DNA from 2 places in the Micrococcus sp. UYEF5 genome. Region 2 is predicted to be linked to the other one. Evidence: predicted binding sites of a transcription regulator. Region 2 holds the regulator's gene; the other holds the start of a gene.
What was found. The regulator LexA, encoded in region 2, represses DNA repair genes until DNA is damaged. The targets are predictions, from matches to a motif close to TCGAACANNTGTTCGA.

Region 1: a site for LexA is predicted at 7,651-7,666, ahead of ABIB16_RS00155 (DUF6504 family protein). Genes of this name have one in related genera too.

Annotation. Positions count from the first base shown of each region.
Region 1 covers NZ_JBEPNB010000001.1:23,815-39,497, forward strand. The annotation lists gene ABIB16_RS00130 (aminoacyl-tRNA deacylase) at 1-57, shown strand, start outside; gene pgsA (phosphatidylinositol phosphate synthase) at 83-694, opposite strand; gene ABIB16_RS00140 (HIT family protein) at 694-1,374, opposite strand; gene thrS (threonine--tRNA ligase) at 1,371-3,389, opposite strand; gene ABIB16_RS00150 (DNA polymerase III subunit alpha) at 3,499-7,197, opposite strand; gene ABIB16_RS00155 (DUF6504 family protein) at 7,194-7,520, opposite strand; gene ABIB16_RS00160 (DUF6318 family protein) at 7,965-8,690, shown strand; gene ABIB16_RS00165 (PKD domain-containing protein) at 9,164-9,634, shown strand; gene ABIB16_RS00170 (hypothetical protein) at 9,549-10,418, opposite strand; gene ABIB16_RS00175 (SOS response-associated peptidase) at 10,632-11,453, opposite strand; gene ABIB16_RS00180 (hypothetical protein) at 11,455-11,724, opposite strand; gene ABIB16_RS00185 (S-(hydroxymethyl)mycothiol dehydrogenase) at 11,930-13,024, shown strand; gene ABIB16_RS00190 (MBL fold metallo-hydrolase) at 13,024-13,680, shown strand; gene ABIB16_RS00195 (uridine kinase family protein) at 13,713-14,333, shown strand; gene ABIB16_RS00200 (lipoate--protein ligase family protein) at 14,365-15,135, opposite strand; gene ABIB16_RS00205 (thioesterase family protein) at 15,132-15,683, opposite strand, start outside.
Region 2 covers NZ_JBEPNB010000001.1:350,285-365,967, forward strand. The annotation lists gene ABIB16_RS01675 (SseB family protein) at 1-264, opposite strand, end outside; gene priA (bifunctional 1-(5-phosphoribosyl)-5-((5-phosphoribosylamino)methylideneamino)imidazole-4-carboxamide isomerase/phosphoribosylanthranilate isomerase PriA) at 261-1,046, opposite strand; gene ABIB16_RS01685 (CG2302 family histidine operon protein) at 1,079-1,237, opposite strand; gene hisH (imidazole glycerol phosphate synthase subunit HisH) at 1,237-1,896, opposite strand; gene hisB (imidazoleglycerol-phosphate dehydratase HisB) at 1,896-2,477, opposite strand; gene ABIB16_RS01700 (histidinol-phosphate transaminase) at 2,659-3,780, opposite strand; gene ABIB16_RS01705 (LysM peptidoglycan-binding domain-containing protein) at 3,824-4,198, opposite strand; gene lexA (transcriptional repressor LexA) at 4,490-5,206, shown strand; gene ABIB16_RS01715 (ATP-dependent DNA helicase) at 5,250-7,349, opposite strand; gene hflX (GTPase HflX) at 7,346-8,986, opposite strand; gene ABIB16_RS01725 (NAD(P)-binding domain-containing protein) at 9,431-10,594, shown strand; gene ABIB16_RS01730 (class I SAM-dependent methyltransferase) at 10,620-11,255, shown strand; gene dapF (diaminopimelate epimerase) at 11,313-12,266, opposite strand; gene miaA (tRNA (adenosine(37)-N6)-dimethylallyltransferase MiaA) at 12,276-13,214, opposite strand; gene miaB (tRNA (N6-isopentenyl adenosine(37)-C2)-methylthiotransferase MiaB) at 13,214-14,761, opposite strand; gene ABIB16_RS01750 (regulatory protein RecX) at 14,801-15,683, opposite strand, start outside.

The DNA.
Region 1 (15,683 bases), 330 kb from region 2:
CCCGCCGACCTCGTGCAGGTGACGGGCGCCGTCGTCGCGGAGATCGCGGCGGACTGACGGGCGGGTCCTGCGGCCGGGCCGGTCAGACGTCGTCGCGCGCCTGGCGGCGCACCACAGCCATGCGCTGGCCGACGGTGACCAGGGAGGCTGCGGCGAGCAGCCCCAAGGTGACGGCCAGGACGACCGGGGGCAGACCGAGGCCGGTGAGGCCGGCGACCACGAGGGTGGCCACGAGCCGTTCGGCGCGCTCGGCGATGCCCACGTGCGCGTCCCAGCCGAGGGCCTCCGCCTTGGCGCGCACGTAGGAGACGAGCATGCCCAGGGCCAGGCAGGCCCCGGAGAGCGCGCCGACCGCGGGTGCGGCGCCGACGCCGAAGCCCCACAGGCACAGCCCGAGGAACACGGCCGCGTCCTGCACGCGGTCCAGGGTGGAGTCGAGGAACGCGCCCCAGCGGCCGGTGGACCCGGCCTCGCGCGCCATGATCCCGTCCACCAGGTCCGAGAACACGAACGCGGTGATGAAGAGCGTGCCCCAGAACAGGTGCCCCAGGGGGAAGAGCACGAGCGCGCCCAGGCTCACGCCGAGTGTGCCGACGACCGTCACGGTGTCCGGACTGACCCCGGCCCGCAGGAGCGTACGGGCCACCGGGGTGAACAGGCGGGTGGTGACGCCGCGCGCGTGACGGTCCAGCATCAGGCGGGGTCTCCGGCCCCCGGGCGAGGATGCTCGGCCGCGGCACGGGCGTTGGCCGCCCGGCGCGCGGCGTGGTCCCGGGCGGCCCGGTCCCAGACGCCCGCGAGGATCTGCCGGGTCTCCCCCAGGGTCTGCGACATGTTCTTGGTCCGAGCGATGATCGGCAGGAAGTTGCCGTCGCCGGTCCACCGCGGCACCACGTGCTGGTGCAGATGGGCCGCGATCCCGGCGCCGGCCACCGCCCCCTGGTTCATGCCGAGGTTGTAGCCGGACGCGCCGGCGGCCTGGCCGAGGGCGAGCATCGCCGTCTGGGTCAGCTCCGCCATCTCGGCGGCCTCCTCCGTGGTGGTGTCCGTGTACAGGGGCACGTGGCGGTAGGGGCAGACGAGCAGATGACCGGGGTTGTACGGGTACAGGTTCAGCACCACGTAGGCGGTGCGGCCGCGGTGGACGATGAGGGAGTCCTCATCGTCGCGCTGCGGGGCCGCACAGAACGGGCAGGTGTGCTCGTCCTTGACCTGGCCCGTCCCCTTGGACACGTACGCCATGCGGTGGGCGTTCCAGAACCGCTCGAAGGCGTCCGGGGCGCCGGGCAGCTCGAAGCCGTCCGTGGCGGCGGCGTCCGCCGACGCGCGGGCCTGCGCCCGCGCGTCGGATCCGCCGGTGCCGGGGCTGGTCATGGGGTGACCTCGCGCTCGCGCACCGCCTTCACGATGCGTTCGATCGCCTCCTCCACCGGCACGCCGTTGTCCTGGGTGCCGTCGCGGAAGCGGAAGGACACGGCGTTCGCCTCCCTGTCCTCGCCGCCGGCGATCAGCACGAACGGCGCCTTCTCCTTGGCCGCGGTGCGGATCTTCTTCGGGAAGCGGTCCGAGGAGTCGTCCAGGCGCGCCCGGATCCCCTCGGCACGCAGCTTCGCGACGACGTCGTCCAGGTAGTCGTTGAATGCCTCGGCCACCGGGATGGCCACGACCTGCTCCGGGGCAAGCCAGGCCGGGAACGCGCCGGCGTAGTGCTCGGTGAGGACGCCCAGGAAGCGCTCGATGGAGCCGAAGAGGGCGCGGTGGATCATCACGGGGCGCTGACGGGTGCCGTCGGCGGCCTGGTACTCGAGGTCGAAGCGCTCGGGCAGGTTGAAGTCCAGCTGGATGGTGGACATCTGCCACGTGCGGCCGATGGCGTCCCGGGCCTGGACCGAGATCTTCGGGCCGTAGAACGCGGCGCCGCCCGGATCCGGGACGAGCTGCAGACCGGAGGCCTCCGCGACCTCGGCGAGGGTGCGGGTGGCCTCCTCCCAGATCTCGTCGGAGCCGACGAACTTCTCCGGGTCCTTCGTGGAGAGCTCGAGGTAGAAGTCGTTGAGGCCGTAGTCCTTGAGCAGGTCGAGGACGAAGTTGAGCGTGGTGGTCAGCTCCTCCTTCATCTGCTCGCGGGTGCAGTAGATGTGGGCGTCGTCCTGGGTCATGCCGCGCACGCGCGTGAGCCCGTGGACCACGCCGGACTTCTCGTACCGGTACACGGAGCCGAACTCGAACAGCCGCAGCGGCAGCTCACGGTAGGACCGGCCGCGGGAGCGGTAGATCAGGTTGTGCATGGGGCAGTTCATCGGCTTGAGGTAGTAGTTCTGCCCCTGGCGCGTGATCTCGCCGGTCTCGGGATCACGGACCTCGTCGATGTGCATGGGCGGGAACATGCCGTCCGCGTACCAGTCGAGGTGGCCGGACACCTCGTAGAGGTGCTGCTTGGTGATGTGCGGGGTGTAGACGAACTCGTAGCCGGCCTCGGTGTGGCGCCGACGGGAGTAGTCCTCCATCTCCTTGCGGATGATGCCGCCGCGCGGGTGGAACACGGGCAGGCCGGAGCCGAGCTCGTCCGGGAAGGAGAAGAGATCCAGCTCGGCGCCGAGCTTGCGGTGGTCGCGGCGCTCGGCCTCGGCGAGGCGCTCCTGGTAGGCCTTGAGGTCGTCCTTGCTGGCCCAGGCGGTGCCGTAGATGCGCTGCAGCTGCTTGTTCTTCTCGTTGCCGAGCCAGTAGGCGGCGGCGGAGCGGGTGAGCGCGAAGCCGTTGCCGATGAGCTTGGTGGAGGGCAGGTGCGGGCCGCGGCAGAGGTCGCACCACACGGCGTCGCCGGTCTTGCGGTCCACGTTGTCGTAGATGGTGATCTCCCCGGCCCCGACCTCCACGGAGGCGCCCTCGCCGGCGGTGTCCGCGGCATCCTTCTTGCCGAGCAGCTCGAGCTTGTAGGGCTCGTCCGCCATCTCGGCGCGGGCGGTCTCCTCGTCCACGACGCGGCGGCGGAAGGTCTGGCCGGACTTCACGATCTTCTGCATGAGCGAGGAGATCTGCTTGAGGTCCTCGGGGGTGAAGGGCTCGTCGACGTCGAAGTCGAAGTAGAAGCCGTCCGTGATGTACGGGCCGATGCCGAGCTTGGCGCCCGGGCGCAGCTGCTGCACGGCCTGGGCCATCACGTGGGCGGTGGAGTGCCGCAGCACCTCGAGGCCCTCGGGCTCCGTGATGTCCACCGCTTCGACGGACGCGCCGGCAGGGATCTCCCGGGCCAGGTCCCAGAGCAGGCCGTCCACCCGCATGACGGCGGTGGTCGGCTTCTCGCGGAAGAGGTCGAGGCCGGTGGTGCCGTGCGTCACCTCCCGCAGCTCTCCGTCCACGGTCAGCAGGATGTTCTTCGGCTCCGACACGGTGCTCCTTCGAGGTCTGGCTTCGGGATCGGTGGCGTACGGGGGCCACCGTCGGCCGCGTCCCATTCTAGGGGCGCGGCCGGACGGCGGGGCACGGAGGCGGACGGTCTCATCTGTCCGGGGTGGGCAGCAGCTCCCACGTCTCCGGGTGGGGCACCGGGATCGGGGTGTGCTCCGGAGCGGGCCGATCGGGTGCCGTGCGGCCGGGGCGGGCCCCGCCGGCCGGCCCGACGTCGGTGCGCACCTTCACGGGCCAGCCGCCCGTGCCGTGGTGCGGGATGTCCGGCAGGGGCTGCGCTCCGGTGCCCGCCCGGCCGCTGCGGCGCGCGGCGGCGGCTCGGCGGTCCGCCGCGAGCCAGTCCCGCCACTGCTGCCGGGTGGCGTCCAGGTAGTCGGGGTCCGGGAGCGTCTCGGGCCGGTGCAGGTCCCAGGCGCGCACGGCCTGGACGGACACGGCCCGGTCGCCGGTGCGCCGGACGGTGCCCTCGATCAGCAGGAGGCGGGCGGAGAAGAGCATCTCCCCGGAGGCGTGCTGGGCCTCGGTGAAGAAGGAGGCGTCCACGCAGCCGGTGCCGTCGTCCACGGAGAGGAACACCACCCGCTTGCCGCTGCGCATGGGCGGGGTCTGGGTGGCCACGCGCACCCCTGCCACGAGCACCCGGGACTGCGTGCGCAGCCCGAGCAGGTCCTTCGCCCGGGTGACGCCGAGCGCGTCCAGGTACGGGGCGTGGGAGTCCATGAGGTGGGCGGTGACGTCCAGGGCGGTGAGCTCCAGCTCGGTGCGGACCCGGGCGGCCGGGCCCGGGTCCGGGAAGAGCGGGGCGAGGGCGGTGAGCTCGGTGTCCGGCAGGTCCAGGGCCAGCTGGCCCTCCACCTGCCGTGGACGGGCGGACCGCGAGCGCGGGGCGGTGCGGCCGGGGGCGGTGCCGCGGGTGGTGGAGTGCTGGAGTTCGAGGTGGTGGACGAGGTCGGTGCGGGAGGCGCCGCCGGGTGGGAGGAGGCAGTCGAGGGCGCCGAGCTGGGCGAGGCGTTCGAGGTTGCGGGCGGTGGGGCGGGCGCGGTCGCGGACGTCGGCGAGGGAGCGGTAGGGACGGCCGGCGTCGAGGCGGTCGGTCTCGGCTTCGCTGAGTCCGGAGAGGCTGGTGAGGGGCAGGCGGATGCCCCAGCGGCCGGGGGCGCCGTCGTCGATCTCGGGGTGGGCGGGGACCCACTCGACGTGGACGTGGCGGGAGGAGGCGTTGACGTCCACGGGGAGGACGGGGATGCCCATGCGGCGGGCCTCGGCGACCATGAGGCGGGCGGGGTACATGCCGGGGTCGTGTTCGAGGATGGCGGCCATGAAGGCGGCGGGGTGGTGGGTCTTGAGCCAGGCGGAGTGGTAGGTGGGGACGGCGAAGGCGGCGCCGTGGGCCTTGCAGAAGCCGAAGGAGCCGAAGGCGGAGAGGGTGGCCCAGACCTCGTCGATGACTTCGAGGGAGTAGCCGCGGGCGAGGGCGCCGGTGCGGAAGGCCTCTTCGACGAGGTGTTCCTGCGGGCCGCCGAGGAGGCGGCGGTGCTCGTCGGCGCGGGCCAGTCCGCAGCCGGTCATGACGTCCATGGTGCGTAGGACCTGTTCGTGGAAGACGGTGACCCCGTGGGTCTCGGCGAGGACGGGCCGCAGGTCGGGGTGCGGGTAGTGGGCGGGTGCCCAGCCGTGCCGCTGTTCGAGGAAGGGTCGGACCATGTCGGACTGCATGGGGCCGGGGCGGAAGAGGGAGATGTCCACGGTGAGGTCGTTGAACTCGCGGGGGGCGAGTTTGCCGACGAGTTCGCGCTGGCCCGGGGACTCGATCTGGAAGCAGCCGAGGGTGTGGGTGGTGCGGATCATCGCGTAGGTGGCGGGGTCGTCGAGGGGCACCTGTTCGAGGTCGATGCGCTCGCCCGTGGTGCGTTCGACCTCGGCGATCGTGTAGGCGATGGCGGACTGCATGCGCACGCCGAGGATGTCGAGCTTGAGGAAGCCCATGGGGTCCATGTCGTGCTTGTCGAACTGGCTCATGGGCAGGCCCATGCCGGAGGGCTGGACGGGGGTGCGGTGCAGCAGGGTGGCGTCGCCGAGGATGACGCCGCAGGGGTGCATGGAGATGTGGCGGGGCAGGCGGTCGAGGCGTTCGGTGAGGTCGACGAGCAGGTCCAGCTGGCGGTCGCCCTCGGCGCGGCCGGACTCGATGCGGCGGGAGAGGCCGCCGAGTTCGGGCATGCGCTGGAGTGCCTCGCGGAAGTTCGAGGCGGAGAAGCGCCAGAGCTGCTTGGCGATGGCGTCCACCTCGGGTTCGGGCATGCCGAGGGCGAGGCCGGCGTCGCGGACGGCGCCGCGGGCCCGGTAGGCGTTCTGCATGCTCATGAGGGTGGTGCGCTCGGCGCCGAAGCGATCGACGACGGCGCGGTAGATCTCGTGGCGGCGGGCGGACTCCACGTCGATGTCGATGTCCGGGAGGGTGGAGCGGTCGGTGGAGAGGAAGCGCTCCATGATCAGGCCGTTGGCCATGGGGTCGACATGGGAGATGCGCAGGGCGTGGTTGACGAGGGAGGAGGCGCCGGAGCCGCGGGCGGCCACGCGGATGCCCATGCCCTCGATGAGGTCGACGACGGCGGCCACGGTGAGGAAGTAGGAGGAGAAGCCGAGTCGGGTGATGATGCCGAGCTCGTGCTCGGCGCGGTCCTGCAGGTCTCGGGCCGCCTGGCTGGTGCCGGGGAGGCCTCCCCCGGTGTGGAGGTGGGGGTAGCGGGCGAGGAGGCCGGTGCGGGTGCGCTCGCGCAGCACGTGCTCCGGGGGGCCGTCGATGCCGATGACGGCGGCCTCGGGGACGCGGGGCACGCCCCAGCCGAGGTCGGTCTCGGGGTCGAGTGCGCAGGCCTCGGCGAGGCGGCGGGTGGCCTCGAGCAGGGGGGCGGGGCGGTCGTCGGCGGCGAAGGCGACCTCGTGGGCGATGCGGTGCATGGCGGCGGTGGACTTGAGCCAGCCCTGTCCGTTGGGCTGCAGGTCGTGGAGGGCGTCGAGGGAGCTGAGGGCACGGACGGCGTCGAGGACGTCCGCGGTGGCGGCACCGTCCGGGGCCGCGTAGCGCACGGCGTTGGTCAGGACGGCGGGGATGCGGGCCTGGCGGGCGGCGCGGAGGGTCTTCACGGCGTGCCCGGTGTCGAGGCGGCGGCCGGGGGCGGAGAGGTGGGTGACGACGTCGGCGTGGGGGCTGCCTGCGGGCAGGGCCGCCTTCCAGCGGCGCAGGGCGGCGAGGCCGGCCGCGTACCGGCGGCGGGCCAGGTGGCGGCCGACGTCCGAGTCCGGGCCGAGGAGGACGAACAGCTCGGGGGTGGGCGGGTTGTCTCGGTTGGCGGCGGTGGGGACCCGGCCGGCCGCCGCGGCGGCGAGCTCGGCGACGCTGGCCCACGGGCTGCCGCCTGCCGCTCCCCCGGTGGTGCGGGCGTGGGCGGCGGAGACGAGCTCGCACAGGGAGCGGTAGCCGGAGCCATGACAGCCTCCTCGGGCGAGCACGACCACGCGGCCGGCGTTCTCGTCCTCGCTCCACCGGACGGCCAGGTCCACGCCCACGATCGGGGTGATGCCGTGGCGCAGGCAGGCGCCCACGTGCTTGGCCATGCCGTAGAGCCCGTCCCGGTCGGTGCAGGCCAGCAGGTCCATGTCCGCGGCCGCGGCGGCGGCCACGAGGTCCTCGGGCCAGCTGACCCCGTAGTGGGCGCTGAACGCGGAGGCGACGTGCAGGTGGGCGAAGGGTGCGGCGGTGCGTCCGGCCGCGGTGGCCCGGCTCATGCCGACCGCCTCAGGTCCTGGGCGTGCTCGTGGACGCGCACGAGCCGCCACCGGCCGGAGTCCAGGTGGTGGGCGACGTCGAGGGTCTGCAGGGGCGCGGCGCCGGCCCGGGCCAGGCGGACCTGCAGCCGCCACATCTCGTGGTCGACGAGACCGGCGCCGCGGCCCTTCTCCGCGCGGACCTCCTCCGCCCACCAGCGGCGCCGCTCGAACCAGCGCACGGGGCGCTCTGCGAGGACGTAGTCCCGCCCGTTCCAGCGCAGCCCCTGCGGGGTGCCGTCTGCCCCGCACTCCACCGCCACCGACTGTGTGAGGACTCCCATTCTGCTTCTCTCCCTGTGCACTGCTGACCGGACCGACGACGGGGTGCCGTCGGGCGATGGGAGCGCGGCCCGTCCGGCGGACCGGACGCGGGGAAGAAGTGGGAAGGTGGGGCCGCACCCCCGATCGTACTCGAATATGTGTTCGAATGCGATGGAGGCGAACGTAGGGCGGCCGCCGGACACGTTAAGGACGCATGGCCCCCGGGATGGGAGGGACCGAGTCCTGACCGCGGACCTCGACCCGACCCTGGGGCGCACATGCACGAGAAAATCGTCTCTTGGGCCGGAAGAAGTGCGCCGGCACGGTCCTGTGGACAATGCGAGCAGGACCACAATCCGCCTGCGTATACTCCGAACCAACCGGGCCTCGCATGCCACGGGCACCGCGCTGCGGGATCAGCGCGGGAGGCGCGGACACACGACGGACGTCCAGTTGGAGGGGAAATGTCTCTCACCGCACCCGGGCGCGCCCTGCGCCGCCACCGATTCGCCCAGGCCGGCACGCTCAGCGTGGCCTTGGCGCTCGCACTGACCGCCTGTGGCGGGCAGTCCGAGCCCGCCGAGTCGTCGACGACGTCACCCTCGTCCGCCAAGCCCGCCGTCGAGACGTCCGCGCCCGCGAGCACGAGCGAGACCGCGGGCGTCAGCTCATCCCCCACGGCCACGGAGAGCAGGTCCGGCGAATACGTGCCCGCGTCTGCTGACGGCCCCGCGCGGAACGTGCCCAAGCCAGAGATGCCCGCCGCCATGAAGGAAGAGACCAAGGAGGGCGCCGAGGCGGCGATTCGCTATTTCTGGGACGCGCACTACTACGCCGAGCAGACCGGAGACACGGAACTCCTCGACTCTCTCTACAGCGAGTATTGCGAGTTCTGTTCGGTCCGTAGCGACAGCATTGATGGAATTTATAAGGATGGTGGCTGGTACACCGGCACGGAACCTCGAATTGACTCGATGCTCACTGCACAGTCGGAGAACGGGTACATCTCGACGTTGCTCATCACAACTGAAGACGGGACCGGGTATTCCAGTGATGGCTCCATTCCAGAGGACGCCCGAGTCGCACATGCGTCGAAGCAGCCCTGGCTAGTAGAGGTCTCCTACGACACCAACAACGGCCGCTGGGTGATTGATGAAATGACCTACGAGGGTGGAGACCCGTCTCAATGAAGCACCAGACACTGATTGCTATGGCAGCGGCTATCACGCTAGCTAGTGTCGGAGCGACAGGCGCCTGGGCTGTCACTTCGCCTTCCTCCGCCACCTGCAAATCAACGAATATCAATTATTCCGCTCGATCAGACTCTTTTAATGGAACGTCTCACTGTCGTAATGAAAAAAGGCCTGATCGCAAAAGTGCTGTGACCGCGGGGAGCAGGAGTCGAGACTCTGGCAGAGACTCCCACCTAGAGCACAAGACGGTCAGTGCATGCTTCTCAGGGCAGCTGGGCAATCCGGATTTCGAGAGCTGCCGAGAGCAGGAGGACAACTTCTGCCCCGAGGGTTCATGGATCCGGGCGCAGACCATAGACACCCGTCAACCTGATGCGAATCCCGTCTATGGCGCCCCCAAATGTTGGACGGCCAAGGCCTCCAGCAACGGCGCCCCGCCCGTCTCCATCGACGAGGTCCGCACGCTCCTCGTGCTGGAGCCTGAGATCCGGTCGGACAATGGCGGACGCGGGATCCGCAATGCGGAGACGAACTTCTACGCAGACGCCGAGACGCGCACGCTCGTCACCACCCTCAACGGGGTCGAGGTCGAACTCCGCGCCACGCCGGTGAGCTTCCACTGGGATTACGGGGATGGGTCCCCCACCAAGACCACCTCGGTCGCAGGCCAGAGCCAGCCGGAGTTCAACGTCCCCACCCCCACGAGCCACGTGTACGAGGACACCGGGCAGTACACGGTCCGCCTCACCACCGTGTACATCGGCGAATACCGGGAGGCCGGGGGCGAGTGGGTGCTCATCCCGGGCACCATCAGCCTCGACTCGGCCCCTGTCACCGCGAATATCTGGCGCACCATCACCCGCAATGTCGCCGATGACTGCAGCGTCGACTCCTCAGCCTGGGGCTGCACCGGCCCCATCGAATCCGCTCCGGCCGGCTGAGCACAGACCGCGGGGCGGCCGACGGTCTCCCGTCCACCGCCCCGCGGCCCCCTCGTCGGCCGGGTGTGTCAGACCCGGCGCACCCGCCCCCGGGCCATGAGCACGAGTCCCGCGCCGAGGGCCGCGAGCGCTCCGAGCGCGCCCGCCGAACCTCACGCCCGGTCTCGACCGTGTCCGGGGTCGTGTGGGTCTCCTCCCCGCCCGTTCCCTCCCCCGGTTCCTCCCCGGCCACGGGAGCCGGAGTGTCGACGGGCTCCTGCTCGGCGGGCGGCACCGGGTCCGCCTCGCCGGGAGACGGGGCGTCCTCCCCCGCCGGCACGTTCAGGGCCCAAGGCTTCTGCCCGTCCGCGAGCAACTCGACGAGCGCGAAGACGTCGGACCGCGCCGCGTCCTGGGTGATGATGACGTCCTCACTCTTGGTCATCCCGTCCAGCGACCAGTCGAGGACGAGGCGGTCGTCGGTCGGGTATGTCGCGTCGGCGAGGTAGTGAAACCCGGTGAAGGAGTCCACCGTGGTGTCGCGCCAGAGGGCACCCCAGCGCGGACCCCACGAGAGTTCCGCGACCGCCGCGTCGTCGCCCAGGCCTTCGGACCGGAACGGCAGCAGCACGCCCGACTCGGCGTGCTCCAGCGTGAAGAACCACTCGGGGTTGTCCCCGAACACGGGGTCGGCCAGGCTGTGCTCCCCCCACGCGTAGACGAGCCCGGCAGAGGGGCCTCTGTTGCCCTCCGGAGTGCCGGCGGCCTCATCGTAGAGGGCGGCGGCCACCGGGGTGCCGTCCACGGACAGGGCGAACAGGAGATGGCCGTCTCCGGCCTCGCCGTGGCACCCCTCCGAAAGATGCGGCGCTCATACCGGCCCGGTGACACCCACGCTACGCAGAGCCCATTCTCAGGGGGAGTTCAGAACGGTCTCGGATCCGTCTCGATCCGATCACGATGCCGCGGCACCGCGCTCCCGCGTCTCACGGGCCGATCACCGTCGTCGCCCCGTCCCTCAGAGCAGCGTGCCCTGCTGCTCTCTCATCTCCTGGATCAACTCCGGCCCGTTGTTCCGGACGTTCCCCACGGCGCCCTCCACGGGCCGCAGCGACCAGCCCGCCGCGACGTCGTACGCGCGGGCGCACACCTGGCCCACGAGGGCGTCGGCTTCTTCGGCGGACCCGAGCGTGTCCGGGGTGAGCCACCGGTCCATCGTCTCGGCGTCCATGGGCACGGGCAGCCGGTCGTGCAGCTGGCCGAGTGCGGCGAGCACCGGATCGTCGTCGTCCGCGTCGGGCGCGGCCATGGTGAGGATCGTCGTCGAGAGGACCCAGGCGTCCTCCCCCGCGGCCTTCGCCTCGGGGTCCTGCCACCACTCGTACAGGCCGGCGAACCAGATGACCGGCCCCTCGCCGTCCCCGGCCCCGGCCGGGTGCACGTAGTAGGGCTGCTTCTTCGCGGCCCGCCCGTCGGGACCCTCGGCGCCAGGCTCCGGCGTCTTCCACTCGTAGTAGCCCTCCGCCGGTACGGCGCAGCGGCGGGCGCGGACGGCGGCCCGGAACGTCGGCTTGGAGGCCACGGTCTCCGAGCGCGCGTTGAACACACGGGACCCCACGGACAGCCCCTTCGCCCACGGCGGCACCAGGCCCCAGCGGGCCACGTGGATCCGCCGGGTCACCCCGGCACCGCCGTCGTCCGCATGCGCCACGAGGATCGGCACCTCGGCTGTCGGCGCCACGTTCCAGCTCTGGCGCAGCACCAGCTCCTCATTCGTCTCGGCATCGCCCAGGGCCACCAGGTCGCTCGTGGCGCGGGCCATCACGTAGCGGCCGCACACGTCAGCGATCCCTCCCGTCCCGGCCACGCTCGACATACATCCACGCGATGCCGAGGGCGAAGCCCATCATCGCGCAGCCGAGCACAGTGCCCCAGGGCCTTTCGGTGCCCAGTCCGAACACCACCCCCAGGCCGACGCCGATCAGCAGCCCCACCAGTGGGATGCGCCACTGAGCGAGCGCCCCGGTGCCGTTCCGGGCACCGGCCGGAGCCCCGGCTGGAGCCTCCGGAGCTTCGTACGCCTCGTCCTCGTCTCTGCCCTGTCCTGCCACGGTTCGCCCCTCCGTTCACATCGGTGCTGCGGGTCAGGTTGCAGTCTCCCCCGGCCGCCGCGGCGACACCACACACCAGGCCCCCCGGCTGCTCACCGATGCGTCGCACAGACACCTGTGATGGGATGGGCAGAACGAGCCCGCACGTCGCGCCGCCCCACGCATGCGCGGCATCGGGCAGATCCCCACCACCAGGAGGAACAACGTGTCCCAAAAGGTCCGCGGCGTCGTCGCCATGGCGAAGGACGCCCCCGTCACCATCGAGACCATCGTCATCCCCGATCCGGGACCCGGCGAGGCCGTCGTCGACATCAAGACCTGCGGCGTCTGCCACACGGATCTGCACTACCAGCAGGGCGGGATCGGCGACGAGTACCCGTACCTGCTCGGCCACGAGGCCACGGGTGTGGTCTCCGCGATCGGCGAGGGCGTCGACCACGTCAAGGTCGGCGACACCGTGATCCTCAACTGGCGCGCCGTGTGCGGCGAGTGCCGCGCGTGCCGGAAGGGCGAACCGAAGTACTGCTTCAACACCCACAACGCGACCCAGAAGATGACCCTGGAGGACGGCACGGAGCTGTCCCCGGCCCTGGGCATCGGGGCGTTCGCGGACAAGACGCTCGTCCACGCCAAGCAGTGCACCCAGGTCGACGGCGTCGACACGCCCGAGGAACAGGCCGCGGTCGGCCTGCTCGGCTGCGGGATCATGGCCGGCATCGGCGCGGCCATCAACACCGGCGAGGTCAAGCGCGGCGAGTCCGTGGCCGTGATCGGCTGCGGCGGCGTCGGCGTGGCCACGATCGCCGGGGCGAAGCTCGCCGGCGCCACCACGATCATCGCGGTGGACATCGACGCCAAGAAGCTCGCCAAGGCTGAGGAGCTCGGCGCCACCCACACCGTGAACTCGAAGGACGAGGACCCCGTGGAGGCCATCCGCGCGGCGACCGGCGGCTTCGGTGCCGACGTGGTCATCGAGGCGGTCGGCCGCCCGGAGACCTACGAGCAGGCGTTCTACGCCCGGGACCTGGCCGGCCGCGTCGTCCTGGTGGGCGTGCCCACCCCCGGCATGGAGCTGAAGCTGCCCCTGCCGGAGGTGTTCGGCCGCGGCGGCGCGCTGAAGTCCTCGTGGTACGGCGACTGCCTGCCGGAGCGCGACTTCCCGATGCTCGTGGACCAGTACCGCCTGGGCCGCCTGCCGCTGGACGAGTTCGTCACGGAGACCATCGCCCTCGACGAGGTGAACGAGGCCTTCGAGACGATGAAGTCCGGCGACGTCCTGCGCTCGGTGGTGGTGCTCTGATGGCGCGCATCGATCACCTGGTCACCTCTGGCACGTTCTCCCTGGACGGGGAGACGTTCGACGTGGACAACAACGTGTGGATCGTCGGCGGCGCGGAGCAGTGCGTCGTCATCGACCCGGCCCATGACGCCTCGGCCGTCTGGAAGAAGGTGAACGGCCGCCAGGTGCTGGCCATCGTCCTCACCCACGGCCACGACGACCACATCCGCCAGGTCCAGGAGTTCCGCCAGATGGTGGACGCCCCCGTGCTGCTCCACCCCGCAGACCGCATGCTCTGGGACGACGTCTTCCCCGACGAGGAGCCCGACGGCGCGCTCGCCGAGGGCGACGTCCTGCGCGTGGCCGGCGTCGAGCTGCGGGTGCTGCACACCCCCGGCCACTCCCCCGGCTCGGTCTGCCTGTACGCCCCCGCCCTGGGCGAGGCCGGCGACGACGGCGCCCCGACCGGCGTCGTGTTCTCCGGCGACACCCTGTTCCAGGGCGGGCCCGGCGCCACCGGCCGCTCGTACTCGGACTTCGACACGATCATCGAATCCATCCGCGAGCGCCTGCTCCCGCTGCCGGAGGCCACCGTGGTCCACACCGGCCACGGCGACTCCACCACGATCGGCACGGAGAGGCCGCACCTGCAGGAGTGGATCGACCGCGGCCACTGAGGACGCGCCGAGGTGGGGAAGAATGGTCCCCCGTGACCATCCTCCCCGCCTCGCCCCCTCCCTCCGTGATCCTGCTCGGCGGCGCGTCGGGCTCCGGCAAGTCCTACCTGGCCCGGCGGCACGGCCGGCCCCACCTCTCGCTCGATGCCTTCTACCGTCCGCAGTCCGACGACGGCGCCGCGGGCGGGCCCGGCCCCGCGTTCCCGCGCACCCCGTACGGCGAGATCGACTGGGACCACCCCGGAACATGGGATGAGCAGGCGGCGGTGGACGCCGTCGTCGAACTGCTCGAAGAGGGCGCCACGCGCGTGCCCGACTACGACATCTCCACGTCCTCCGTCCGCGGGCACAGCACCGTCGCGCTCGAGCCGGGCGGGGTGATCGTGGCGGAGGGCATCTTCGCCGAGCGCATGCCCGCCGCCCTGGACCGGGCCGGAGTCCGCTACGCGGCCTGGTACATCGACCAGGCGCGGACCACGACGGCGGCCCGCCGGTTCGTGCGCGATGTCGCCGAGCGTCGCAAGCCCGTGCCGTTCCTCGTGCAGCGGGGCTGGTCCCTGTACCGGACGGACGCGGCGCGCCGGGCGGCGGCCGTGGCGGCCGGCTTCACCCCGCGACGCAAGCGGGAGATCATCGCGGATCTCACGGCCTGACGGGCCGCCCGCAGCCGGGCCGCCCGTGCCCTCAGCCGGCGGTGCCCGCGCCGAGGACGGCGAGCTGCTCGTCCACGACCTCGAGCCCGGCGGCGGCGGCCCACGCCGTGTACTCCTCCCGCAGGGCCACGGCGAACGCGGGGACGCTCACCCCGGGACGCACGTCCTCGGCCGCGCCCGCCGTGCGGGGGTCCATGTCCAGGCCGAGCTCCCGGTAGACGTCGACGAGCACGGCCCGCAGCGGGGCGGGGTCGGACACCACCACGTGGGTGGAGAACAGGAACGCCCCCTTCACCACGCGCTGCGCGGAGCCGGCCAGCTTCACCGGGTAGGTCGGCGCAGGACCCTGCACGGAGAACTCACCCGGGCAGTACTCCCCCGGGATCTCGCCCACGGAGGCGGGCACGTCCATGCGCGCGAACGCCCGCACGAACAGGTCGGCGAACTCGGCGAACCGGGCCTGCTGGGTGAGTGCCGCGTCCTCCTGCTGGCTCAGGTGGTCCACCACCAGGCAGCCGTGATGGTAGGCCGCCGCCCGCCCGCCGGCCCGGCGCACCACCGGCGCGAAGCCGTGGGCCCGGGCCGCCGCAGCCGCGGCCGCGAAACCGGGCAGCCGCGCGTCGCGCTGGCCGAACGCGACCGTCGGTTCGGGCACGTAGACGCGGATCAGATCGTCGAGGGCCCTTCCCTCGGCCGCGGCGGCGCGGAAGACGGCCAGCTCGCCCATGGCCCAGTCGAGGTCTTCAGCGGCCCCGAGGGTCCGCTCCTGCACGGCCCAGCGCAGCCGGGGAGCTGGGCTCACAGGCCGCCCTCGACCGGCCAGGAGCGCAGGGTGAGGGTCTGCTCGACGTGGGCGAAGGGGCCGTCGTCGTCGTGGAGGACGGTGCTGGTCAGGCCCACGCCGTCCGGGCCCACCGTGACCTGCCCCGCGAGGCCGAGCCAGTGGCCGGTGGGCTCGCGGTACAGGTGGATCTGCAGGTCCACGTTGGGGAAGAACCACCCGCCCGGCTTCGCCGGCAGGGCGGGGGCGATCCCGTTGGCCGCATCGGTGAGGCTGATCAGGCGCACCAGGTCGCTCGTGCTCTCCCCCGCCACCATCTCGCGGTCCGTGGTGAGCCACACCCGGCCGTGGCCCGGCCCGTGGCCGGGCAGGACGACGCCGTCGAGGGAGGCGATGTACCCGCCTCCCCATCCGTGGAGCGCGTTGTGCGACTGCGCCTGCGAGCGCGGCGGGAGGGGCTCGTCCGGCAGCTGGGCGACGGCGGAGGTGTCCGAGGTGGACAGCAGCCAGGCCCGCAGGGTCAGCACGGTGCGGCCCCGGGCGTGGAGCACGGACTCGACGAGCTCGAT
Region 2 (15,683 bases):
GCTGGTGCCGTCGTCCTCGTCGAACACGTGCAACGGGTTCGCGGAGCCGTCCACGCCGGGGCCGGAGAGGTCACGGCCCTGCCACGGGACGCCCGCGGTGTCCGCGGTGTTCTCGCCCGCGGTCTTCTCCCGCATGCGGTCGAGTGCGGCCCGGATGTGCCCCGGCAGCTCCCGGGCCGCCGGATGCGGCACCGCGACCGTCTCGTCGATCGGACCGAGCCCGTCGTCGCGGGCCAGGCCGCCGTCGTCGTGCGAGCCCGTCACGGGGCGACCGGGCCGGGCTGCTCGGAGCGCGCCTGCTCCACCGTGGCGCCGCCGGCGACGGCCAGCGCCTGCTCCAGGCTGAAGCGGCCGGCGTACAGCGCCTTGCCCATGATCGCGCCCTCGACGCCCTGGCCGGTCATGGCCGCGAGCGCGGCAACGTCCTCGAGGGAGGAGATGCCGCCCGAGGCGACGACCGGCTTCGCGGTCTTCGCGCAGACCTGGGCGAGCAGCTCCGTGTTCGGCCCCTTGAGCGTGCCGTCCTTCGTGACGTCGGTGACCACGTAGCGGGCGCAGCCGGCATCCTCGAGGCGGGCGAGCACCTCCCAGAGGTCGCCGCCCTCCTTGGTCCAGCCGCGGGCGGCGAGCGTGGTGCCGCGCACGTCGAGGCCCACGGCCACCCGGTCGGCGAAGCGCTCGATGACGCGCGCGGTCCAGTCCGGGTCCTCGAGGGCGGCGGTGCCCAGGTTCACGCGCGCCGCACCCATCTCGAGGGCGTTCTCGAGCGAGGCGTCGTCGCGGATGCCGCCGGACAGCTCGATCTTCACGCCGATCTCCTCCACCACACGGCGCATGACCTCGCGGTTGTCACCGCGACCGAAGGCCGCGTCCAGGTCCACGAGGTGGATCCACTCCGCGCCGGCGCGCTGCCAGTCCAGGGCGGCGGTGACCGGGTCGCCGTACGAGGTGGCGCTGCCGGCCTCGCCCTGGACGAGGCGGACGGCCTGGCCGTCCTGGACGTCGACGGCGGGCAGCAGCTCGAGGGCGGGGGCGTTCGGGGTCATGGGGTTCCTCTCGGGTGGGGCGGCCGGCGCGGTCAGGCGCCGACGGTCAGGAAGGAGGCGGCGATGGCCATGCCGGCCAGCACGAGGACGATCACGATGGCCCACAGCGGCGCCTTCTGCGTGCGCATGGACCAGGCGGCGCCGAGCAGCAGCCCGCCGAGGGCGAGGTAGAGGACGGACCAGTAGGGCATCAGAGGGTCTCCAGCCAGTTGCGCAGCAGCTGCAGCCCGGCGTCCCCGGACTTCTCGGGGTGGAACTGCGTGGCCGACAGGGGGCCGTTCTCCACGGCGGCGATGAAGTCCGCGCCGTGGTGCGCCCAGGTGACCTGGGGCGGACGCATGGCGGAGATCGTCTGGTCGAACTCCCATTCGAGCACGCCGTAGGAGTGGACGAAGTAGAACCGCTCGTCCTCGATGCCCGCGAAGAGGGCGCTGCCCTCGGGCGGCCGGACGGTGTTCCAGCCCATGTGGGGCAGGACCTCGGCGGGCAGCTCGGCGACGACACCCGGCCACTCCCCCATGCCTGCGGTGCGCTCGCCGTGCTCGACGCCGGCGTCGAAGAGGATCTGGTGGCCCACGCAGATGCCGAGGACGGGTCGGCCCCCGGCCACGCGGCGGCCGATCCAGCGGGTGCCGCCGACCTCGGTCAGTGCCCGCATCACGGACGCGTACGCCCCGACGCCGGGCACGAGCAGCCCGTCGGCCTCCTGCACGGCCTGCGGATCGCGCGTGAGCTCGACCTCCGCGCCGGCCCGCTCCACGGCACGCAGCGCCGAGTGCACGTTGCCCGAGCCGTAGTCCAGGACGGCGACGCGCGGCCGCACGCCGGGGACGGTGGTGGGGCGGGCCATCAGAGGGCGCCCTTGGTGGAGGGCACGCCGGTCATGCGGGGGTCGTCCTCGACGGCGGCGCGCAGGGCGCGGGCGAAGGCCTTGAACTGCGCCTCGACGATGTGGTGCGGATCCCGGCCTCGCACGACGTCCATGTGGAGGCAGATCGCCGCGTGGTACGTGATCGACTCGAACACATGGCGGGTCATGGAACCGGTGAAGTGCCCGCCGATGAGGTGGTACTGCTGGCCCTCGGGCTCGCCCTCGTGCACGAGGTACGGCCGGCCGGAGACGTCGACGACGGCGCGCGCCAGCGCCTCGTCCAGCGGCACGGACGCCTCGCCGAAGCGGCGGATGCCGGACTTGTCCCCGAGCGCGGTCTTGAGCACCTCGCCCAGGGTGATGGCGACGTCCTCGACCGTGTGGTGCACGTCGATGTGCGTGTCCCCGGTGGCACGGACCGTCAGGTCGATCTGGGAGTGCCGGGACAGCGCGGTGAGCATGTGGTCGTAGAACGGCACGGTGGTGGAGATCTCAGCGCGGCCGGTGCCGTCCAGATCCATCTCGACGTACACGTCCGACTCGCTCGTGGTGCGCGTCATGCGCGCACGGCGTCCGGAGATCAACTCGGCTGCCACGGGTCCTCCTCGGGCTGGGTCCGCACCGGTCCGGGACGGGTGCGGGGGGATGCGGGTGCGCGCGGCCGGTGCCGGCGGGCCGGGGCGCCGCGCGCGCTGTCCCTATCCTAGGGAGCCGGGCGGACGCCGAGACTCCGGTGACGCCTCAGGACCGGTCCCCGGTCTCGCCGAGGACCTCCGCGAGAGCGGTGAGGAACGCCGTCGTCTCCGCCTCGGTGCCGGCGGTGACGCGCAGGTGGTGCGGGATGCCGACGTCCCGCACGAGGACGCCGCGGTCGAGCAGGCGGCGCCACACGTCGGACGCGTCCTCGAGGTGACCGAAGAAGACGAAGTTCGAGTCGGACACCGAGGGCCTCAGTCCCAGGCCGCGCAGGGTGGAGACGATGCGGTCGCGCTGGGCCTTGATGTCCTCCACGGTGCGCAGCAGCGCGTCCACGTGATCGAGGGCGGCCTCCGCCGTGGCCTGCGTGACCGCGGAGAGGTGGTACGGCAGGCGCACCAGGCGCAGGGCGTCGGCGACGGCGGGGTCCGCGGCCAGGTAGCCCAGGCGCGCGCCGGCCAGGGCGAACGCCTTGGACATGGTGCGCGTGACGATCAGCCGCTCACGGCCGGGCAGGAGGGTGAGGGCGGAGCGGGTGCCGGCGAGGGCGAACTCCGCGTAGGCCTCGTCCACGACGACCATGGCGCCGGGCCCGCCGGCGGCCTCGTTCTGCGCCTGCGCGGCGTACACGGCCTCGATGGTCGCCAGGTCCAGGGCGGTGCCCGTCGGGTTGTTGGGCGAGGCCAGGAAGACGACGTGCGGACGGTGCTCCCGCACCATGGCCGCCGCGTGCTCGGCGCTGAGGGTGTGGTCTTCGGCACGGCCGCCGTCCACGAACACGGTGTCCGTGCCGCCGGCCAGCAGCGGGTACATGGAGTACGAGGGCAGGAAGCTCAGCAGTGTCCGCCCGGGGCCGCCGAAGGCCTGGAGGATCTGCTGCAGGATCTCGTTGGAGCCGTTGCCGGCCCACACGTGGTCCGCCGTGAGGCCGTGGCCGAGGTAGCCGGCGAGCGCACGTCGCAGCCCCGTGAACTCGCGGTCCGGGTAGCGGTTCAGCCCCCCGGCGACGGCCGCGACCCGCTCGGCGATGGCGGTGGCGACCTCCTCCGGCACCGGATGCGTGTTCTCGTTGGTGTTGAGCATGTACGGCACGTCCAGCTGGGGGGCGCCGTAGGGGCTCAGGCCGCGGAGGTTCTCACGCAGGGGCAGAGAGCTGAGGTCGGTCATGGCCGCCAGTCTAGGAAGCGTGGAGGGCGAGGCCCGCCGTGCGTCACCGCGTGGCCGGGACGAACAGCTCCTCGCCCGGCGCGGGGGCCCGGCCCTCGAGCCCGTTGAGCTCGTCGATCGTGGCGATCACCTCGTAGACGTCCGCCTCCGGAGCCACCGTGGTGGCGATGGTCCACAGGCTGTCCCCGGGCATGACCGTGACGGACTGGGTGGCGGGCCCCGCGGTGTCCGCGGACACCGCGGCGGGCGACAGCAGCACACCCAGGAAGAAGGCGGCCGCCAGCGTGGCGGCCACGGCCGCGGCGATCACGGGGATCCCCCGCAGCACGAGGCGGCCGCGGCGGGTCAGACGGATGGTGGCCGGACGCGGCCGCGCCGTCGCGGGCGAGCCGGCGAACTGGGCGGTGGTGAGCGTCATGGTGTCCTCCTCCGGGGCGGATGCCCTCCAGGTGATCGAACATGTGTTCGAATCCGTTCGAATGCCTTTCTAGCACAGGTGTTCGAGACATGCCACGACGAGATCGAACATATCTTTGAAGGAGAGGTGGCTCTCCTCTAGGCTCGAGGCCATGCACGGACGCCCCGGAACGCCCCGGGACCGCCAAGACACAGGCAACCAGCGGGGGCGGACACGGTAAGCGTCCGGACGGCAGCCGGACGCCGGAACACGAGTCCGGCCACCATCACCCCGGGAGAACGGACGGCAGCCATGAGCACCACCGACGATCAGCCGGCGGCGCGCGCGCCGCTCACCGACCGCCAGCGGCGGATCGTGCAGACCATCCGGGACGCGATCGCCGACCACGGCTACCCGCCCTCCATGCGCGAGATCGGCGACGCCGCGGGCCTGGCCTCGCTCTCCTCCGTCACGCACCAGCTGGGCCGTCTCGAGCGGCACGGCTACATCCGGCGCGACCCCGGACGCCCGCGTGCCCTCGAGGTGCTGCTCGACGTGGACGGCACCCCGCTGGGCGAGGCCGCCTCCCCCACCGCTGCGCCGTCGTCGCGGGTCTCCGCGATCCCCGCGTGGCACACCGGCACAGACGAGGCGGACAGCGTGCCGGTCCCCTGGGTCGGCCGCATCGCGGCGGGCGGCCCGGTCCTGGCTGAGCAGCAGGTCGAGGACGTCATGGCGATCCCGCGACGCCTCACGGGCGAGGGCGAGCTGTTCATGCTGCGCGTCACGGGCGACTCGATGGTGGACGCCGCGATCTGCGACGGCGACTGGGTGGTGGTGCGCCGGCAGGACACGGCGGAGAATGGCGACATCGTCGCGGCCCTCCTCGACGACGAGGCCACCGTGAAGACCTTCCGCCGCCGCGACGGGCACACCTGGCTCCTCCCCCAGAACACGGCCTACGAGCCCATCCTCGGCGATCACGCCACCGTGATGGGGCGGGTCGTCACGGTCCTGCGTTCGCTCTGACCCGCTCCCTCCGGCCGGGCCGACGGCCCGAGGCCGAGCGAGGTCAATCGCCCGAGGCGAGCCGTGCCAGCACCCCGCGGACGACGTCGCGGTCCGTGGTGCGCCAGAAGTCCGGCAGGGCGCTGGTGATGTAGCCGCCGTACCGCTCGGTGGCCAGGCGGGGGTCCAGCACGGCCACCACGCCGCGGTCCGTCACGGAGCGCACGAGGCGCCCGGCGCCCTGGGCCATGCGCACGGCCGCATGCGTGGCGGAGATCCGCATGAACCCGTTGCCGCCGTGCCGGGCGACGTCCCGGGTGCGGGCCTGGGAGAGCGGGTCGTCCGGCCGCGGGAACGGGATGCGGTCGATCACCACGAGCCGCAGCGAGTTCCCCGGCACGTCCACGCCCTGCCACAGGCTCATGGTCCCGAACAGGGACGTGTCCGGCTCCTCGGAGAACTGGCGCACGAGGGCGGAGAGGGTCGCGTCCCCCTGGCACAGGATCGTGGTCTTCGGCCCGAGCCGACGGCGCATCTCGGCGGCGGCGTCCTCGGCCGCCCGGCGCGAGGAGAACAGGCCGAGAGCCCCGCCCCGCGACGCCCTCAGGAGCGCCTCGAGCTCATCCAGGGACTCGGGCGAGGCCGTCCGGCCGGGCCGGGGCAGGTGCCGGGCCACGTAGAGCACCCCCTGACGCGGGTAGTCGAAGGGGCTGCCGACGTCGAGGGCCTCGAACTTCGGGGCGTCCGGGCCGGCCAGGCCCACGTCGCCGGCCACCGAGTCGAACCGGCGCTCCCCCGAGCCCACGGTGAGCGTGGCGGAGGTGAGCACCGTCGTCGCCTTGCCGAACAGGCCCTCCCGCAGCTTGCCGGCCACCGAGAGCGGGGCCACGTAGAGCTGGGGCGGGTCGGTCTCGTCCCCCGGCTGCCAGCCCACGCCGGGCTCGAAGTGGCCGGGGCGGGTGGCCCACAGCACCTCGGGGAAGTCGGCCTCGGGCCGGGCGGCGAGCATGCGCTCCACCACCTCGAGGACCTCGAGGATCCGCGAGCGCGCCATCTGCCGTCCGCCGTCGGCGTCGGCCTCCTTGTCCTTGTCCTGGCCGAGGTCGGACAGGCACTGGCGCGCGGCCGTGAGGACGCCGGTGAGGGCCTGCTCCTGGACCTCGTCCGGGCCCGCGGCGATCAGACCGGACGGAGTGTCCGTGAACGCGCGGTCCAGGGCCGCCCCGGCCTCGATCAGGTCCTCCACGGCCACGGTGGTGTGGCGGCGCAGCGAGGTGGCCGCGCCGTGCACGATCGACCCGGACAGCTGCCCGGTGACCGCACCGGTCACCCGGTCCTGCAGCTCGTGGGCCTCGTCCACGACGACGGCCGAGTACGCCGGCAGCACCGCGAGGCCCTCGAAGGCGCTGATGGCGAGCATCGCGTGGTTGGTGACCACGACGTCCGCGTCCGCCGCGTCCGCGCGGGCACGCTCGGAGAAGCACTCCTCGGCCTGGGGGCAGCGGGACGCGCCGAGGCAGTCGACCGCGGTGACGGAGACCTGCCGCCACGCGCGGTCGGTGACGGGGACCTCGAGGTCGTCGCGGTCCCCGGTCTCGGTCTGGTCCGCCCACGCCCGCAGGTACATGACCTCCTTGCCCAACAGGGAGGAGGGCCCGGCGGCGCCGTCCGTGGCGGAGCCGATCACCCCGCCGTCGTCGGCGACCGTGAAGAGGGCCTCCTCGCCCTCATCCCCGGGGTAGCCGCCGTCCACCTTGTGGCGACAGAGGTAGTTGGAGCGGCCCTTGACCAGGGCGACGACGGGCTCGCGAGGCAGCTCGTCCTTGAGCGCCTCGACCAGCCGGGGGGCGTCCCGCTTCATGATCTGGGCCTGCAGGGCGAGCGTGGCCGTGGCGACGACGACGGGGTCCTCCTGCGTCATCGCGTGCTGGATCGCGGGGATCAGGTAGGCCAGGGACTTGCCGGTGCCGGTGCCGGCCTGCACGAGCAGGTGGCGGCGCGACTCGAGGGCGCGCGCCACCTGCAGCACCATCTCCCGCTGGCCCGCGCGGTGCTGGCCGCCGGTGGCCTGCACCGCGGCGTCCAGCAGGCGCAGTGCCTCGCGCTCGTGCTCCGTGCGGGGCTGCGCGCCGCCTGCCCCGACTTCCTCCGCCCCGCCGCTCACAACGCGTCCGCCTCCACGACGAACTCGGCGAAGTCCGGCGCGATGTCCTGACGGACCAGCACGGACAGGCGGGTGCCGCCCTCCTCGTAGCCCTCGGCCAGGATCTCCGCGTCCGCCGAGTGCAGGCGGGAGACCAGCTCACCCCGGGTGAACGGGATCAGCAGTTCGAGCCGCACGTCAGGCCGCGGGATGGTGGCCGCGATGGCGCGCTCGAGCTCGTCGATGCCCTCGCCGGTGCGCGCCGAGACCACCACGGCGTGGGGCTCCTTGGCCCGGATCCGGGCGATGACGGCCGGGTCCGCGGCGTCCGCCTTGTTCAGCACGATGATCTCGGGGATCCGGTGCGCGTCCACCTCCGCGAACACGGAGCGCACCGCGGCGATCTGGCCCTCGGGGTCCGGGTGCGAGCCGTCCACGACGTGCAGGATGACGTCCGCGTCCGCGACCTCCTCGAGGGTGGAGCGGAACGCCTCGACCAGCTGCGTGGGCAGGTTCCGCACGAAGCCGACCGTGTCCGAGAGGGTGTAGCCGATGCCGTCCGGCGTCATGGCCTTGCGCACGGTGGGGTCCAGCGTGGCGAACAGGGCGTTCTCCACGAGCACCCCGGCGTGGGTGAGGCGGTTGAGCAGGGAGGACTTCCCGGCGTTGGTGTACCCGGCGATCGCCACGGACGGCACCCGGTTGCGACGACGGTTGGCGCGCTTGGCCTCGCGGGCCGGCTTCATCCCGGCGATGTCCCGACGCAGCTTCGCCATGCGGGTGCGGATGCGGCGGCGGTCCAGCTCGATCTTGGTCTCGCCGGGGCCACGGGAGCCGATGCCCTCGCCGGCGGCGGCACGGCCGCCGGCCTGCCGGGACATGGACTCGCCCCAGCCGCGCAGGCGCGGCAGCAGGTACTCGAGCTGCGCGAGCTCGACCTGGGCGCGGCCCTCACGCGAACTCGCGTGCTGGGCGAAGATGTCCAGGATCAGCGCGGTCCGGTCGATCACCTTCACCCGCACCACATCCTCCAGCGCGCGACGCTGGGACGGGGCGAGCTCGGAGTCCACCACCACGGTGTCCGCACCGGAGAGCGCCACGATCTCGGCGAGCTCCTGCGCCTTGCCCTTGCCGAGGAACGTGGCCGGGTCCGGGGTGGCGCGGCGCTGGATGACGCCGTCGAGCACCTCCGAGCCCGCGGTCTCGGCGAGCGCGGCGAGCTCCCGCAGGGAGTTCTCCGCATCCTCCGCGGAGCCCTCGGTCCAGACGCCCGCCAGCACCACGCGCTCCAGGCGCAGCTGGCGGTACTCGACCTCGGTCATGTCCTCGAGCTCGGTGGACAGGCCCTGCACTCGCTTGAGGGAGTGGCGCGCGGCGAGCTCGTCCTGGTCGCCGTCGGCGTCCGTGTGCCCGTCCTCGCCCTCGTCCAGGGCGAGTGCGCGGCCCGCGAGCGCGCCGGAGCGGTCCGGGGCGCCGGCGTCGGGGGCGTCCCGGTGCTCGGCGGCGGCGCCGTCCGCGGAGCCGTGCCCGGTCGCCTCGCGCTCGGAGGCCCGGCGGGCGTCGTCGGCCGCGAGGATGCGGTCGATCACGGCCTGGATCTCGTCCTCGGAGCCGTGGGCGCCCTGGGGGCCGGGGGTGTGCTGGTTCTTCTCAGTCATGGTCTCCTCTGGGCCGCCGCGGTCGGATGGCCCGATGGTCTCAGGGTAAAGGGGTGCGCGGACGCGTTAGGCGGCTGTCCGCAGGGGGCGGACGTGGCGGGTGACGCGCACGGCCGTGTGGGCAGGGGTCGGCGCCGCGCTGCGACGATCTCGCGGCGGCTCCGTTCGCGGGAGGAAGGTGAGCACGCAGCACCGCAGCCACGAGGTCTCGTCGGCGGGCGTGCAGGGGCGGACCACATCGTCCATGGTGGGATCTCCATCAGGTGCCGGGGCGCGCTCGACGGCCTCATCCGAGGCGGGCGCGCGAGGGGGCGGGGGCGGGCAGCGACGCGGGGGCGTCAGCGCAGGAAGATCCACATGGGCGTCGAGTGTACCGGGCGGCGCGCGTGCGCGACAGGGGCCCCGGCGCCCGGTCCGCTGACGACGCGCACGTATCCTGCGGGCATGACCGCGTCCCCCTCCCCCGCCCCGCCGCGGCCCGGCCGGACGGGCCGGGCGACCGTCGTCGTGATCGGCGCGGGCCAGGCGGGGCTGTCCGCCGCCTACCACCTGCGCCGCCGCGGTTTCGTGGGGCTGGGTCCGAACGACGACGGCGCCGCCGGCGTCCCCGACGACGCCCCCGGCACGTTCGTGGTGCTCGACGCGGAGACCGCCCCGGGCGGCGCGTGGCAGCACCGCTGGGACTCGCTCACGATGGCCACCGTCAACCACATCCACGAGCTGCCCGGCGACCCGGTGCCGCCGGCCGACCCGGCCGCGCACGCCAACACCCTGCTGCCGGCCTACTTCGCCGATTACGAGGCACGGTTCGCCCTGCCGATCCGGCGGCCCGTGCGTGTGAGGCGCGTCGAGCGGATCGGCGAGCCGGGACGTGCGCGCGGGTTCTTCGTCCGCACGGACGGGGCGCCGGGCACGTGGCGGGCGGACTTCGTGGTCAACGCGACCGGCACCTGGACGTCCCCACGGTGGCCCTCGGTGCCCGGGATGCGCTCGTTCCGCGGCCGGCAGCTGCACACCCGTGACTACGTGTCCAAGGACGAGTTCGCCGGGCAGCGGGTGGTGATCGTGGGCATGGGCGTCTCGGCGACGCAGCTGCTGGCCGAGATCTCCACGGTCGCGGACACCCTGTGGGTGACCCGCCGCGAGCCGCAGTGGCAGGACTCGGCCGCGCCCGGCGCCCTGGCCGAGTCGGTGCGCGGGGTGGACGAACGGACCCGTGCGGGCCTGCCGCCGGGCTCCGTGGTCGGGGCGACCGGGATGCACCGCTCGTCCTGGGTACGCGAGGCCGAGACGCGAGGCGTGCTGGTGCGCCACCCCATGTTCATGGCCGTCGAGCCGGACGGGGTGCGGATGCCCGACGGCTCGTTCGAACCGGCGGACGTGATCCTCTGGGCCACCGGCTTCCGGCCGGCGATCCGGCACCTCGCTCCGCTGCGGCTGCGCACGCCCGCCGGCGGCATCCGCGTGGCGGGCGGGCGCGCCCTGGACGAGCCGCGCCTGTTCCTGCTCGGCTACGGGCCCTCCCAGTCCACGGTCGGGGCCAACCGCGCCGGGCGCGACGCAGTGCGCGCGATCCTCGCGGACCTGGCCGGGCCGGCGTCGGGCTGAGGGCCGCGACGACCCGCTGGCTACCATGGTCGCCGTGAGCTCCGCATCCCACTACTTCGACGCCGACCCCTCCGCGCCCGAGCGGCGCCGCACCCTGCGGACACGCCTGGCCGGCCGCGACGTCGAGGTCCAGACGGCCAACGGGATCTTCTCCCCGGACGGTCTGGACAAGGGCACCGCGGCCCTGTTCTCGGCCGTGCCCGCACCGCCGGCGACGGGCCGGTTCCTCGACGTCGGCGCGGGCTGGGGACCGATGGCCCTCACGCTGGCGCTGCGGTCGCCCGAGGCGGAGGTGACCGCCGTCGAGGTCAACGACCGCTCCCTGCAGCTGACCCGCGACAACGCCGCAGCGCTGGGCCTCGGCAACGTCGTGGCACTGCGGCCGGAGGACGTCCCCGAGGGCGCGGAGTTCGACCTCATCTGGTCCAACCCGCCCATCCGGATCGGCAAGCCGGCACTGCACGCCCTGCTGGAGCGGTGGCTGCCACGCCTGGCCCCCGGCGGCGAGGCCTGGCTGGTGGTGCAGAAGAACCTCGGCGCGGACTCGCTGCTGCCGTGGATCGGCCGGATGCTCGAGGAGCGCGCGCCCAGCCGGTTCACCGCGGAGCGGGCGGACAGCGTCAAGGGCTTCCGGATCCTGCGGGTGGCGCGGGCGCGCTGAGGCGCCGTTTCCCGAACGACAGCGGTCCGTGGCCTGCCGTTTCCCGAACGACAGCGGTCAGGCGGTGAGTTCGCCGTCGAAGACCAGCTCGGCCGGGCCCGAGAGGACCACGTGCTCGGCCCCCTCCGGGCCCGGCACGACATCCACGGCCAGCACGCCGCCGGGCACCTCGACGAGCCACGAGTCGGTGCCCTGGTCGCCCGACCACGCGCGCATCGCCACGGCCACCGCGCACGCGCCCGTCCCGCAGGACTGGGTCTCGCCCACCCCGCGCTCGTGCACGCGCATCCGCACGCGGCCGACGCCCTCGCGCACGAGCGGCTCGTGCGCGGCCACGAACTCGACGTTCGTGCCGAGCGGCGGAGCGGGGTCCACCTCGGGGGCGCGGCCCAGGTCCAGGCCCTGGAGGTCGGCGAAGGAGGCCAGCGGGACCACGGTGTGGGGGTTGCCCAGCGACACGCTCAGCGCCGGACGCGGATCGGTGAGGCCGTGGGCGCGGACCATCGAGTCCGACGCCGCCTCCTCCGCCAGCTCGGGGTCGAGGTAGGACCAGGGGCCCATGTCGATCGCGTAGCCGTGCTCGAGCCGGGTCACGGCCTTCACGCCGGCGCGCGTGCCGATGGTGATCGCCCGGCCGGGGGCCAGGTCCACGAAGCCCTTCTCGACCAGGAAGTGCACGAAGACGCGCACCCCGTTGCCGCACATCTCGGCGATCGAGCCGTCGCCGTTGCGGTAGTCCATGAACCACTCGGCCTCGGGGTGCTCGGCGAGCAGCGCCTCACCCTCCGGCAGGCGTGCCGAGCGCACGGCGCGGATGACGCCGTCGGCGCCGACCCCCCGGTGCCGGTCAGCCAGCCGTGCGACGCGCTGGGCGTCGAGCTGCGTGTTGCCGTCCGGGTCGGCGATCAGCACGAAGTCGTTGCCCGTGCCATGGCCCTTCGTGAACGGCACGCGCGGCGCGCTCGCGTGGAGGGGGTCCTGGGCGGCGGGCGCCGCGGGCTGCTCGGTCATGGGCCCAGTCTAGGTGGCGTCCCCGGCGACGACGGCGAGCGCCTCCGCCACGATGTCCTCGCCCTGCGCGTCGAGCCAGACGACGCGTGGGTCGGCCCGGAACCAGGTCTCCTGGCGTCGGGCGAACCGGCGCGTGGCCACGACGGTCTGCTCGGCCGCCTCCGCCTCGGTGAGCTCGCCGTCGAGGACGGCGAGCATCTGGGCGTAGCCGATCGCGCGAGACGCGGTCGGTCCCTGCCGCAGCCCCTCCGGCCCGGGGACGTCGAGGCGGCGGACCTCGTCCAGCAGACCCTCGGCCAGCATGCGCTCCACCCGGGCCGCGATCCGCTGGTGCAGCTCGGACCGGTCCAGGCGCAGGCCGAGCTGCACCACGGGGGCGACCTCCGGGGCGTACGTGCGCTCCGGCATGAACGCGGAGAACGGACGGCCCGTCAGCCGGCACACCTCCAGCGCGCGCACGATGCGGCGGGCGTCCTGCAGCCGCTCCGCCGAGACCGGGTCCAGGGCGGCCAGCTCGGCCCTCAGCCCGGCCAGGCCCTCCCGCTGCGCGCGCGCCTCCAGTTCGGCCCGCAGCGCCGGGTCCGTGGGCGGGAAGTCGAGCACGTCCAGCGCCGCCCGCACGTACAGCCCGGAGCCGCCCACGAGGATCGGGGTCCGGTCCCGCGCGCGGATCTGGTCGAACAGGTCGCGGGCCGCGGACTGGAAGGCCGCCACCGAGGCCTCCTGGCCGACGTCGAGCACGTCCAGCAGATGGTGCGGGACACCCTCGCGTTCAGCCGGGGTGACCTTCGCCGTGCCCACGTCCATCCCCCGGTAGAACTGCAGGGCGTCCCCGTTGACCACCTCGCCGTCCAGCGCGTGCGCCAGGGCGACGGCGAGGGCGGACTTGCCCGTCGCCGTCGCCCCGACGACGGCGACGACGGGCGGCCGGGCCGCGGCGGCGGGCATCAGGACCGCGGGCGCAGGGTCGGCATGCCGAGGCTCGTGGCACCGGAGCCGCCCGCCGTGCCGGGGGCGGGCGCGCCGCACGATTCGGCCTGGGCGCGGTCCCACGCGTCGCCGGCGCGGGAGCGGCGCAGGACGTAGTCCTGTGCGGTCGGGTCGGCGACGGCGAAGAACGGGTGGGCCTCGGTGACCGTCACGGTGACGAAGTCGCCGGGGCGGGGGGTCTCGGCGCCGGCGGGCACGGAGAAGTGCACGAGCCGGTTGTCGGGTGCGCGCCCGGACAGGCGGCCGCGCTCCGCGGCCTTGGAGCCGGAGTCGGCGGTGACGAGCAGCTCCTGGCGGGTGCCGACGAGCGTGGCCATCTCCTCGGCCGAGATCCGGTCCTGCAGGGCCACGAGGCGCTCGAAGCGCTCCTGGACGACGGCCTTGGGCACCTGGTGGTCCATCTCCCCGGCCGGGGTCCCCGGGCGGATGGAGTACTGGAAGGTGAACGCGGAAGAGAAGCGGGAGGCCTCGACCACCCGCATCGTCTCGGCGAAGTCCTCCTCGGTCTCCCCGGGGAAGCCGACGATGATGTCCGTGGTGATGGCGGCGTGCGGGATGCGCTCGCGCACCTTCTCCAGGATCCGCAGGAACTTCGCGGACCGGTAGGAGCGGCGCATGTCCTTGAGCACCTTGTCCGAGCCCGACTGCAGGGGCATGTGCAGCTGCGGCATGACGTTGGGGGTCTCGGCCATCGCGTCGATGACGTCGTCCGTGAACGCGGCCGGGTGGGGGCTGGTGAAGCGGACGCGTTCGAGGCCCTCGATCTCCCCGCACGCGCGCAGCAGCTTGGCGAACGCGCCGCGGTCGCCGAACTCGACGCCGTAGGTGTTCACGTTCTGGCCCAGCAGCGTGACCTCGACGGCGCCGGCGTCGACGAGCGCCTGCACCTCGGCGAGGATCTCCCCGGGGCGGCGGTCCTTCTCCTTGCCGCGCAGCGACGGGACGATGCAGAACGTGCACGTGTTGTTGCAGCCCACGGAGATGGACACCCAGCCGGAGTGGGTGGAGTCGCGCTTGGTGGGCAGGGTGGAGGGGAACACCTCGAGCGACTCGAGGATCTCGATCTCGGCCTCGGCGTTGTGGCGGGAGCGCTCCAGCAGCACGGGCAGGGAGCCGATGTTGTGGGTGCCGAAGACGACGTCCACCCACGGGGCCCTGCGCTGGATGGCGGCCTGGTCCTTCTGGGCGAGGCACCCGCCGACGGCGATCTGCATGCCCGGGTGCGCGTCCTTCACCGCGCGCAGGTTGCCGAGGTTGCCGTACAGGCGGTTGTCCGCGTTCTCGCGGACCGCGCACGTGTTGAAGACCACGAGGTCGGCCTGGGCGTCCTCGGCGACCGGGGCGTAGCCGGTGGACTCGAGCAGGCCGGAGATGCGCTCGGAGTCGTGCACGTTCATCTGGCAGCCGAAGGTGCGGACCTCATAGGTCAGGCCCTCGTGCGGGCGCGCGGCGGCGCCGTCCTGCGCGAGCGGGGTGGTGCGGGGGGTGGGGTCCGTCAGAGTCACCGCACCATTCTAGGAACTCCGGGCGCGGCCCGGGTCCGCTCACTCCTCGTGCTCGGCGAGGACCTCCTTCACGACGGCGAACGCGAGGCCGCCGCCGTAGCCCTTGCGTCCCAGCATGCCGACGAGGCGGCGGGTCACCTTGTCCCGCTCGGCCCGGGCCTCCGGCGAGGCACCGCCGGGGACGGTGCGGCCCCGCAGCCGTCGGCGCACGAGGTCGAGGGCGGCGGCCCGTTCGTCCTCGCCGTCGATGGCCTCGAGCGCCTCGGCGGCGATCTCCCGGTCCACGCCCTTCTGCTGGAGCTCGTGCCCGAGGGCACGGCGCGCCAGGCCCTTGCTTCGGTGACGGCTGCGGACCCAGACCTCGGCGAAGGCGGCGTCGTCCACGAGGCGCACCTCCTCGAAGCGGTCGAGGACGCGCTCGATCAGCTCGGGCTCGGCCTGGCGCTCGGCGAGCTTGCGTTCGAGCTGGCCGCGGGAGCGGGGGCCCAGGGCGAGCTGGCGCAGGACGACCTCGCGTGCGGCCTCCTCGCGCTCACGCGGTGCGGTGGGCAGGGGCGCCGGGCCGGGGCGACGTCGGGGGCGGTCGGTCTCGACGGCGGGGCGGGGATCCACGGCCGGGCGTCCCTCGTCGCGAGGACGGCCACGCCGCGGGGGCGTGGTGGCCCGCTGTCGGCCCCGGCGCTCGGTGTCCGCCCGGGTGTCCTCGCGCCCGGACCAGGGCAGCGTCCGGGGCCCGGCGCCGGGCGCGGGGCTGGGCAGGTCGCTCGCGCGAGTCAGCAGGGCCCCGAGATCCGGTGCCACGCCGGGGGCGGGATCCGGGACGTCCCCCGCGGGGGTCCCGGCATCGTGCGCGGGCACGGCGTTCCGCGCGGCCTCCGTGGCGTCCGCGTCGGACGACGTCGGCTCCGGTGCGCCGGCCAGA